DNA from 2 places in the Micromonospora sp. CNZ285 genome. Region 1 is predicted to be linked to the other one. Evidence: riboswitches for the same ligand, from Rfam matches in the RefSeq annotation. Region 1 holds a riboswitch; the other holds the start of a gene.

Region 1 (4,726 bases):
CAGGGCGATCTGCTCGTCGCCCCAGGAGAAGTGACGCCCGGTGCGCGGCCAGTGGTCGGCGGCTACAAGGGCCTGGCAGATGTCGTAGATGCCGGTGTTGCCGCTGCCCTTGCCGTCGCGCGGCGCACGGTAGGTCCACCAGGCGTCCTGGTGGGTGTAGCGGATGTTGGGTGCTGGCCCTCGGGGTCCGGAGCCGGCGCCGGGGTAAGTGACGCCGTAGTCGGCGAACTGGATGTCGTGGTCCTTGAGCCGCTGCCAGAGGTCGAAGTCCCGCCTGCGGAGCGGGATGGCAGTGTGGGCTGGTACGTGGGAGATCGTGGCGGGCATCGCTCCGGCGGCGACGACGACCGCCTTCCAGGGGTGGCGTCCGGCCCACACGAGGTGTTTGCGGACAAGGGGTTCGGCTGTCGTGAGGTGCCGGTCGGATGCCACCTCGGCGACGTCGATGACGAGGGTGCAGTTCTCCGGTTGCAGTTCGGTGGCGGATAGGACGTGGCTCAGTCGTGCGTCGGTTTCGGTGTCGTCCGGTTCGGTGTGGTCGGCGGTGAGCCGGAGAACGCCACCGTAGGGCGCGGCGGAGTAACGGACGTCGGCCAGTTGTGCGGGGGTGTCGTTCAGGTGGGCGACGGGCAGCGCGGGGATCCCCCACGGATGCAGGTCGTCCGCGATGTCCCGGAGTGGCCGACGGGTGCCGGTGGTGGGCTCGGGGAGGTGGCGCACGTCGACGGCGATGACCATGTCACGCGGGATGCTGTCCTGTGCGCGTTGACTGAAGGTGCATGCGTCAGTGATCGGACCGTGCTTGGAGGGTGGCAGGTCGAAAATCGGGAGGATGTGTGGTGCGAGTTCGTCGGGGACGTGGCTGACGGCCTGGAGTTCGGCTTGGCGTCCCTTGAGGATCGGGTGGTATCCCGTCATTCGCATCGCCCCACACGATTTCGACGACAGTCACTTACGTCGATGGTCCACGTTCTGTGTCCGATCGACAACCATGCGTGTTCATATTGATTGGGGGCGGGCGGATGCGGGTGGGTGCGGCGCGGTCGGTGGCTGTCGGGTGGGTGCGGGAGCGGATGCGCGCGGATCCGTCGATCGAGGGGGCGTTCTTCAGCGGGTCGACTGTGGGGTTGCCGGACGACGCGGTGCTGCCGGCGTGGTCGGACGTGGACGTGTTGCTGGTACGCCGGGAGCCCGGTGTGAAGGTGGGCAAGTTCGTGCACCGGGGGGTGTTGCTGGAGGTCAGCACTGTCACGTGGGCGGAGTTGGGCGGCCCGGAGGATGTGCTGGGGTCGTGGGTGTTCGCGCCGATGTTCCGTACCGATGGGGTGATCGCGGATCCGTCGGGGCGGCTGGCCGCGGTGCGGGAGCGGGTGGCGGCGGGGTTCGCGGATCCGGTGTGGGTGCGGGTGCGGTGCGCCGGTGTGCGGCGGCGGATCGAGGCCGGGTTGCGGGCGGTCGACGCCGGACCGCCGACCGCGGAGCAGGTGCTGGCGTGGGTGTTTCCGACGTCGTTGCTGGCGGTGTGGCCGGCGGTGGCGGGGTTGGCGGATCCGACGGTGCGGCGGCGGTACGTGCGGGCGGAGCGGGTGTTGTCGCGGTTCGGGTTCGCGGATCGGTACGCGGGCCTGCTGGACACGCTCGACGGTGGCGGTGTGGGTGTGGATGCGGCGCGGGTGCGGGAGCATCTGGCCGGGTTGGCGGTGGTGTTCGACGAGGCGTCGCGGTTGCCGCGGGAGGGGTTCGCGTTCGGGGCGGATCTGGGTGCGGCGGGGCGTCCGGTGGTGTTCGACGGTGCGGCTGAGCTGATCGAGGCGGGGCGGCATCGGGAGGCGATGTTCTGGGTGCTGGTGACGTACGCGCGCTGTCATGTGGTGTTGGGCCAGGTGGCGCCGGAGCGGGAGCAGGCGTTCGGGGCGGTGCTGGCGGATCTGGGTGTGGCGTCGGCGGCGGATCGGCGGCGGCGGGCGGACGCGGTGCTGGCGGCGTTGCCGGGGTGGCAGGTGGTGGTGGATGCGGTGGCGGCGGAGGTTGTGGCAGGCTGAGGGGGAACGCGACTGGCGGCACGGGGATGGGTGAACCATCGGGGAGCTCGTCGCGGGGGTCGACCGCCTGGGCCTCCGCGGGCGAGGTGTCGTATGTCTTCTGCGCGGTTGTTGCCGGGTGCGCCGGTGGCGGAGCAGGTGTTGTCGGAGGTCGCCGCGTCGGTGGCGGAGCTGCGTGCGGCGGGGGTGACGCCGGCGCTGGCGACGGTGCTGGTGGGTGACGACGACGCGAGCGCGGGTTATATCCGGATCAAGCAACGGCAGGCGGCGGAGCTGGGTTTCGTGTCGCCGCACGTGCATCTGGCGGCGTCGGCGTCGCAGGCGGATCTGCACGCGGTGCTGGCGGATTTCAACGCGGACAAGACGGTGCACGGGGTGCTGGTGCAGTATCCGATTCCGGGTCATCTGGACTACGACCGGGCGTTGGCGGAGCTGGATCCGGACAAGGACGTGGACGGGATGCATCCGGTGAACATGGGCCGGCTGGCGTTGGGGTTGCCGGGTCCGTTGCCGTGTACGCCGGCGGGGATCGAGGCGTTGCTGGCGTTTCACGGTGTGCCGGTGGCGGGCCGGGAGGTGGTGATCCTGGGCCGGGGTGCGACGTTGGGCCGGCCGTTGGCGATGTTGCTGGCGCAGAAGCGGCCGACGGCGAACGCGGCGGTGACTGTGGTGCACACGGGGGTGGCGGACTGGCCGCGGTACACGCGGCGGGCGGAGATCCTGATCGCGGCGGCTGGGGTGCCGGGGATCGTGCGGCCGGAGCATGTGCGTCCGGGTGCGGTGGTGGTCGGTGGTGGGGTGCGGTACGAGGGGCGGCGGTTGCTGCCGGACGTGGACGAGTCGTGTGCCGAGGTGGCGGGTGCGATCACGCCGCGTGTGGGCGGGGTGGGTCCGACGACTGTGGCGATGTTGTTCCGTAACGCGGTGGACGCGGCGCGGCGGCAGAGCGGGCTGGGCTGAGCGTCAGCCGAGGTCGACGACGAGGGGCCGGTGGTCGGAGATGGTGGCCAGCGGTGTGTGGACGGCGGTGACGGGTGGGAGCCGGTCGAGGCCGTGGCGGTCGGCGAGGATGTGGTCGAGTTGGACGCGGGGTTGCCCGGCCGGGTAGGTGGGGCGTCTCGCGAGGGGCCGCCAGCGGGTGAGCGCGGCGGCGGGTCCGGCGGGCAGGTTGAGGTCGCCGAGCAGGATCCGGGGTGCGGGCAGGGTGCGCAGGACGCGGACGACGCGGCGTAGTTGCCAGACGTTCCAGCCGGGGACGAAGGACAGGTGGGTGGCGGCGACGGTGAGGGGGCCGTGGGGGGTGTCGAGGACGGCGGCGAGCACGACGCGGGGTTCGTCGCGGAGCAGGACGAGTCCGCCGCCGGGGCCGGGTGCGTAGATGGGTGAGCGTACGGGTGCGGCGCGCAGGCGGGTGACCTGCCAGGAGCGGACGGGGTGGCGGCTGATCAGGCCGATGCCGTAGAGGGGTTCGCCGTGGCCGTCGTCGTCGTGGGTGAGGGGGCGGAACTGTTCGCCGGGGGTGCCGACGACGGCGGCGGCGAAGTGGTGGTGGTCGGCGTGCAGGGCGCGGGCGGCCACGGCGGTGAGGTCGAGTTTGCCGCTGCGGGTCTGGTCGCGGTCGACTTCCTGGAGGGCGAGGACGTCGGCGTCGAGGTCGGTGACGGCGGCGGTGAGCCGGTCGGGTTCGACGAGCCCGTCGGTGAGGGATCGGCCGTGCAGCAGGTTGAAGGTGGCCAGGCGCACCTGGACACCCTACGTCGTCGTGGGAGTCTTGCCGGGTGCTGAAACTGCTGTGCTGTTCGATGCTGGTGTTCGTGGCGGTGGGGTCGGTCGGGATGTGGTTGCGGCGTCGCCGGGGGCGGTGAGGCTGGCCACAGGTGGCCTTGTCGCTGGTGGCGGCGTGGGCAGAATGCGGCGGTGGATGCCCTGTCGTTGACGACGTTGCTGACCGCTGCCCTTCTCGCCGGGTGGGTGGACGCGGTGGTGGGTGGCGGCGGTCTGTTGTTGTTGCCGGCGTTGCTGGTGGCGGCGCCGGGTGTGCCGGTGGCGACGGCGTTGGGCACGAACAAGCTGGCGGCGATCTTCGGTACGTCGACGGCGGCGGTGACGTATGCGCGGCGGACGAAGCTGGACTGGGCGGTGGCGGGTCCGGCGGCCGGGTTGGCGGTGCTGACGGCGGGGCTGGGTGCGGCGCTTGCGGGTGCGGTGCCGGGTAGCGCGTACCGGCCGGTGGTGCTCGTGGTGCTGGTGGCGGTGGCGGTGTTCGTGCTGGCGCGGCCGTCGCTGGGGGTGGTGGCGTCGCCGCAGCGGCGGACCCCTCGGCGGGTGGTGGTGGCGGTGGCGGTGGCCGGTCTGGGCATCGCCCTGTACGACGGGTTGATCGGGCCGGGTACGGGGACGTTCCTGGTGTTGGCGTTCACGGCGATTCTGGGTTCGGATTTCGTGCACGCCTCGGCGATGGCGAAGGTGGTCAACGCGGGCACGAATCTGGGTGCGCTTGTGGTGTTCGGGTTGACCGGGCACGTGTGGTGGGCGTTGGGTGCGGCGATGGCGGTGTGCAACGTGGTGGGGGCGGCGGTGGGCGCGCGGATGGCGTTGCGGCGGGGTGCCGGGTTCGTGCGGGTGGTGCTGCTGGTGGTGGTGCTGGCGCTGGTGGCCCGGTTGGGTTATGACCAGTGGATGGC
Region 2 (4,726 bases), 280 kb from region 1:
TCAACCGGGTCGGCCGGGAGGGATGGGAGCTGGTCTCCGCCGCCGAGGACGTGAACAACGTGCAGGGCAGCACCGAGGTCCACCGCTACCACCTGAAGCGCCCGCTGCGCTGACCCCTGAACCGCCGGCACCCCGGGAGACTCCTTCTCCCGGGGTGCCGCTTCGTGTCGGTCGGGTGCTCAGCCCAGGTCGACCGCCGGGTAGAGCGGGAACGGCGTGAGCAGGTCGGCGGCCTGCTTGCCGACCGACTCGGCGACGGCCGGGTCCAGCACGTACTTCGCCTTCGACGGTGCGCCGTCCGGGCCGGTGCCGGGCGTGGTCTGGCTGAGCACGGTGTGGATCAGCTCGGCGGTGGCGTCCATCTCGGCGGCGCCGAGGCCCCGGGTGGTCAGCGCCGGGGTGCCGATGCGGATGCCGGAGGTGTACCAGGCGCCGTTCGGGTCCTGCGGCACCGAGTTGCGGTTGGTGACGATGCCCGAGTCCAGCAGCGCCTGCTCGGCCTGCCGGCCGGTCAGGCCGTACCCGGACACGTCGATGAGCACCAGGTGGTTGTCGGTGCCGCCGGTGACCAGCGTCGCGCCCCGGCGCAGCAGCCCGTCGGCGAGCGCCTGCGCGTTGTCCACGATCCGCTGAGCGTAGTCGGCGAAGTCGGGGCGGCGCGCCTCGGCCAGCGCGACGGCCTTGGCGGCCATCACGTGCGGCAGCGGCCCGCCGAGCACCATCGGGCAGCCCCGGTCGACCTGGTCGGCCAGCTCCGGCCCGCAGAGCACCATGCCGCCGCGCGGGCCGCGCAGCGACTTGTGCGTGGTGGTGGTGACGATGTGGGCGTGCGGCACCGGGTCGAAGTCGCCGGTGAAGACCTTGCCGGCGACCAGCCCGGCGAAGTGGGCCATGTCGACCATGAAGGTGGCGCCGACCGAGTCGGCGATCTCCCGCATGATCCGGAAGTTGACCTTCCGCGGGTACGCGGAGTAGCCGGCGACCAGGATCAGCGGCTTGAACTCGCGGGCCGCCTCGGCCACCCGATCGTAGTCGATCAGGCCGGTGGCCGGGTCGGTGCCGTAGCTGCGCTGGTCGAACATCTTGCCGGAGATGTTCGGCCGGAAACCGTGCGTGAGGTGACCGCCGGCATCAAGCGACATGCCCAGCATCCGCTGGTCGCCCAGCTCACGGCGCAGCGCGAACCAGTCGGCCTCGGTGAGGTCGTTCACCTGCCGCGCCTGCGCCTTGCGCAGCGCGGGGGACTCGACCCGGTCGGCCAGGATCGCCCAGAACGCGACCAGGTTGGCGTCGATGCCCGAGTGCGGCTGCACGTACGCGTGGGACGCGCCGAACAGCTCCCGGGCGTGCTCGGCGGCGAGCGCCTCGACGGTGTCGACGTTCTGGCAGCCGGCGTAGAACCGGCGCCCGACCGTGCCCTCGGCGTACTTGTCGCTGAACCAGTTGCCCATCGCCAGCAGCGTCGCCGGGGACGCGTAGTTCTCGCTGGCGATGAGCTTGAGCGACTCGCGCTGGTCGGCCAGTTCCGCGGCGATGGCGTCGGCCACGCGCGGCTCGACGCCGCGGACGACCTCCAGCGCGCTGCGGAAGGCGGTGGACTCGGCGTTGCGCGACATGCGACCTCCAGGTGACGTGCGGAAGGCCCAGGCGCTCGGCATGCGTCCTCATGACGAGGCCGCTCCCCGATGGTGCTCCATCTCCACGCGCCAGTCACGGCCCGTGCCGATCCTACCGGCCCGGCCGGGACCTGCGGGGTTGGGCCGCCCGTCCCGGCGCACACCGTGGGGAGGCCGGCCACGACCCGGCCCGGGGGAGAGGAGGCACGACCATGACCACACCGAGCACCGGACGGCCGCTCGCCGTGGTGACCGGCGCGTCCAGCGGCATCGGGTACGAGCTGGCGGTCCAGTTCGTCGAGCACGGGTACGACGTGGTGGTCGCCGCCGAGGACGCGGCGATCGAACGCGCGGCCGGTGACCTGCGGCGCGACGGCGGCCCGGAGGTGTACCCGGTCCGGGTGGACCTGGCCACGCCCGAGGGCGTCACCCGGCTGGCCGGGGAGGTGACCGCCCTGGGCAGGGGGTGCGCAACGAGCTGAAGGACACCGGCGTCACGGTGACCTCGCCGATGCCGGGCCCGACCGACACCGGATTCTTCGGCCGGGCCGACATGACCGGCACCCGGGTGGGCCAGGGGCCCAAGGACGACCCCCGCACGGTGGCCGAGGGCGCGTTCGAGGCGCTGATGAAGGGGGAGCACAAGGTCGCCGCCGGCTCGCTGGTCAACAAGATCCAGGTGGCCGCCGGCAAGATCATTCCGGACCGGCTGAAGGCCGGGCAGCACCGGAGGATGGCCGAGCCCGGCTCGGGCGACTGAGCACCGACGCGAGCGGGACCGCCCCTGCACCGAGGGGCGGTCCCGCTCGCGTCGGTGCCGGTGTCAGGCGACCACGGCGTCGAGCGACTTCTTCAGCGCCTTCGGGGCGGTCGGCGTCTTCGGCGCCTTCGGGCGCAGGTCGAGCATCCGCCGGCCGATCTCCTGGAGCCGGTTACGGCCGAGCGCCTCGCGGACCTTCGGGAACCACTCCTGCTCCTCCTCCTCGATGTGGTGCAGCACGTTCTCGATCAGCACCGTCGTCTTGGCGTTGTACCGCTCGTCGCCGGCGTCCATCGTGAACAGCTCGAAGCAGAGCACGTCCGCGACGTGGTGCTCCTCGTACGACTCCAGGACGTCGTCCTCGACGTCGGGCACCAGCTTGCGGACCTCCGGGTACATCACCTCGTTCTCCAGGTAGGTGTGCACCGTGAGGGCTTCGAGGATCTGCCCGACGATCTTCCCGCGCTTGCTCGCCGGTCCCTCCTCGGCCTCCTGGAAGGCCTTGAACAGGCGGCGGATCTCCTTGTGGTCCTCCTTGAGCAGGACGATCGCATCGGTGGACACCGGTTACCTCCTAAGTCGGCTGACGGTGCCCCCCTACCCGGCGCCCCACCAGGACAAACAGACCGGGCCCGGCGTGCTCGCCGGGCCCGGTCCACGCGGATACCTGTTACTTCACCGCGTTGTACGCGTCCACGACGCCGGCGCCGTAGAACCCGTTACGGTTCCCGCCGGAGCAGGTCGCGTCGTACGCGTTCGGGCCCGCCGGGATCAGCGGCACCGGGTTGTAGACGCCCGACGGGCAGGACTTCGCGACCGCCGTGCGCTCCAGGAACGAGGCCAGCTGGCCCGGGCTCATGCCCGGGTGCGCGGACAGCGCCAGCGCCGCGACGCCGGTGGCGTGCGGGCCGGACATCGAGGTGCCCTGCTTGTAGCCCCACCCGTTGGTGCGGGTGACGGTGTTGAAGGTGGTGGACAGGATGCCGTCGGCGGACGTCGAGCGGGCGCCCTGCGTCCGGAACCGGGTGTCGCCACCCGGCGCGGTCACGTCGATCACGCCCTGGCCGTACGAGGAGTAGTAGCTCTTCTCCCCGGTCGGGCCGACGGCCGCGACGGTCACCACGCCCGGCGCCTCGGCCGGTAGGTCGAGGCAGGCGTTGGTGAGGTTCTCGCGCTCCTCCGGCGTGCCGTTGTTCGGGCTGCCGGTGTCGGTGATCTTGTGGGCCAGGTCGTAGTTCGAGTTACCTGCCGACGCGACGTGCAGCACGCCCTGGGACTGCGAGTAGCGCAGGGCCCGCTGCACGGCCTTCCACACCGGGCGCTGACGCGCGTCGTTGCGGCAGTTCAGCTCCCACGGGTCGATGTAGTAGCTGTTGTTGGTGAGCTGGAAGCCGTGCTCGGCGGCCCACATGAACCCGCAGACCGCGGCCTCCGGGAAGATGTAGCCGTCGTCGTTGACGACCTTGACGGCGGCGACCTTCACGCCCGGGGCGACACCGGTGACGCCGACGCCGTTCACGGCGGCGGCGATGGTGCCCGCCACGTGGGTGCCGTGGTCGCTCGTGGTGGGGTTCCACGCGGTCTCGGCGGTGTTCGGGACGCCGCCCACACAGGAGGCGCTCTTGTCCTTGGCGATCTGGGTCGCCAGGTCCGGGTGGCTGCTGGAGATGCCGCTGTCCAGCACACCCACCACGACCGACGGGCTGCCGCCGGTCACGGCGTGCGCCTGCGGGACGCGGATCTGGGGCATGTCCCACTGCAGGTTGTAGAGCGGCTCGGCGGTCGGGTCGCCGGTGGCCGCGGCGACGGCGGCGGCCGGCACCTCGACCGTCTCGCCCTCGTCCAGGGCGGTGCCCAGGCCGGCGGTGGAGGCGACCGACTCGACGCCGGCGCCCGCCACCCGGGTGGCGAAGTCCGGGGCGGACGAGCGCACGACCAGCACACCGATCTTGTCGTACGCGGCCACCACGGTGCCGTCGGCGGCCGCCACGCGGGCGGCGGCCTTGGCGGTGCTGTTGCCCTGCGGGGCGAGCACGATGTACGAGGTTTCCGGTCCGACGGCCGCGGCGGCCGGTGCCGTGCCGCCGACGAGGGCGAGCCCGGCGCCGAGCGTCACTGCCGACGCCGCGGCGAGTGTCTTGCGACGGAGGTTGTTCACACAGACTCCCAGGGGTTCGTGCGGGTGGACCGCACCCCTGAGCGGGCTGCGGTCCGGGCGGAGGCACGGCGAAGTACCGGCCTCGCCCGGACCAGCGCCACCGCCTCCCGGCGTGTTACACGTGGCGGGAGCCCGGTGAAGTGGATCGTCAGACGGTGGCGATCGTGTAGGGGATCTCGTCGAGCAGTTCCC

What was found. Region 1 has a riboswitch for ZMP and ZTP ahead of CLT75_RS07915 (tetrahydrofolate dehydrogenase/cyclohydrolase catalytic domain-containing protein). Riboswitches for the same ligand answer to the same signal wherever they lie in the genome.
Region 2: another riboswitch for ZMP and ZTP. It lies ahead of CLT75_RS09265 (glycine hydroxymethyltransferase); the one in region 1 lies ahead of CLT75_RS07915 (tetrahydrofolate dehydrogenase/cyclohydrolase catalytic domain-containing protein).

Annotation. Positions count from the first base shown of each region.
Region 1 covers NZ_SPQD01000001.1:1,727,958-1,732,683, forward strand. The annotation lists gene CLT75_RS07905 (beta family protein) at 1-924, opposite strand, end outside; gene CLT75_RS07910 (hypothetical protein) at 1,047-2,042, shown strand; ZMP/ZTP riboswitch at 2,048-2,122, shown strand; gene CLT75_RS07915 (tetrahydrofolate dehydrogenase/cyclohydrolase catalytic domain-containing protein) at 2,136-3,002, shown strand; gene CLT75_RS07920 (endonuclease/exonuclease/phosphatase family protein) at 3,006-3,785, opposite strand; gene CLT75_RS07925 (sulfite exporter TauE/SafE family protein) at 3,960-4,726, shown strand, end outside; gene CLT75_RS07930 (GNAT family N-acetyltransferase) at 4,718-4,726, shown strand, end outside.
Region 2 covers NZ_SPQD01000001.1:2,005,702-2,010,427, reverse strand. The annotation lists gene CLT75_RS09270 (hypothetical protein) at 1-113, shown strand, start outside; gene CLT75_RS09265 (glycine hydroxymethyltransferase) at 180-1,616, opposite strand; ZMP/ZTP riboswitch at 1,635-1,724, opposite strand; gene CLT75_RS33100 (Rossmann-fold NAD(P)-binding domain-containing protein) at 1,829-2,098, shown strand; gene CLT75_RS33095 (Rossmann-fold NAD(P)-binding domain-containing protein) at 2,083-2,376, shown strand; gene CLT75_RS09255 (hemerythrin domain-containing protein) at 2,440-2,940, opposite strand; gene CLT75_RS09250 (S8 family serine peptidase) at 3,047-4,534, opposite strand; gene CLT75_RS09245 (NAD(P)H-hydrate dehydratase) at 4,683-4,726, opposite strand, start outside.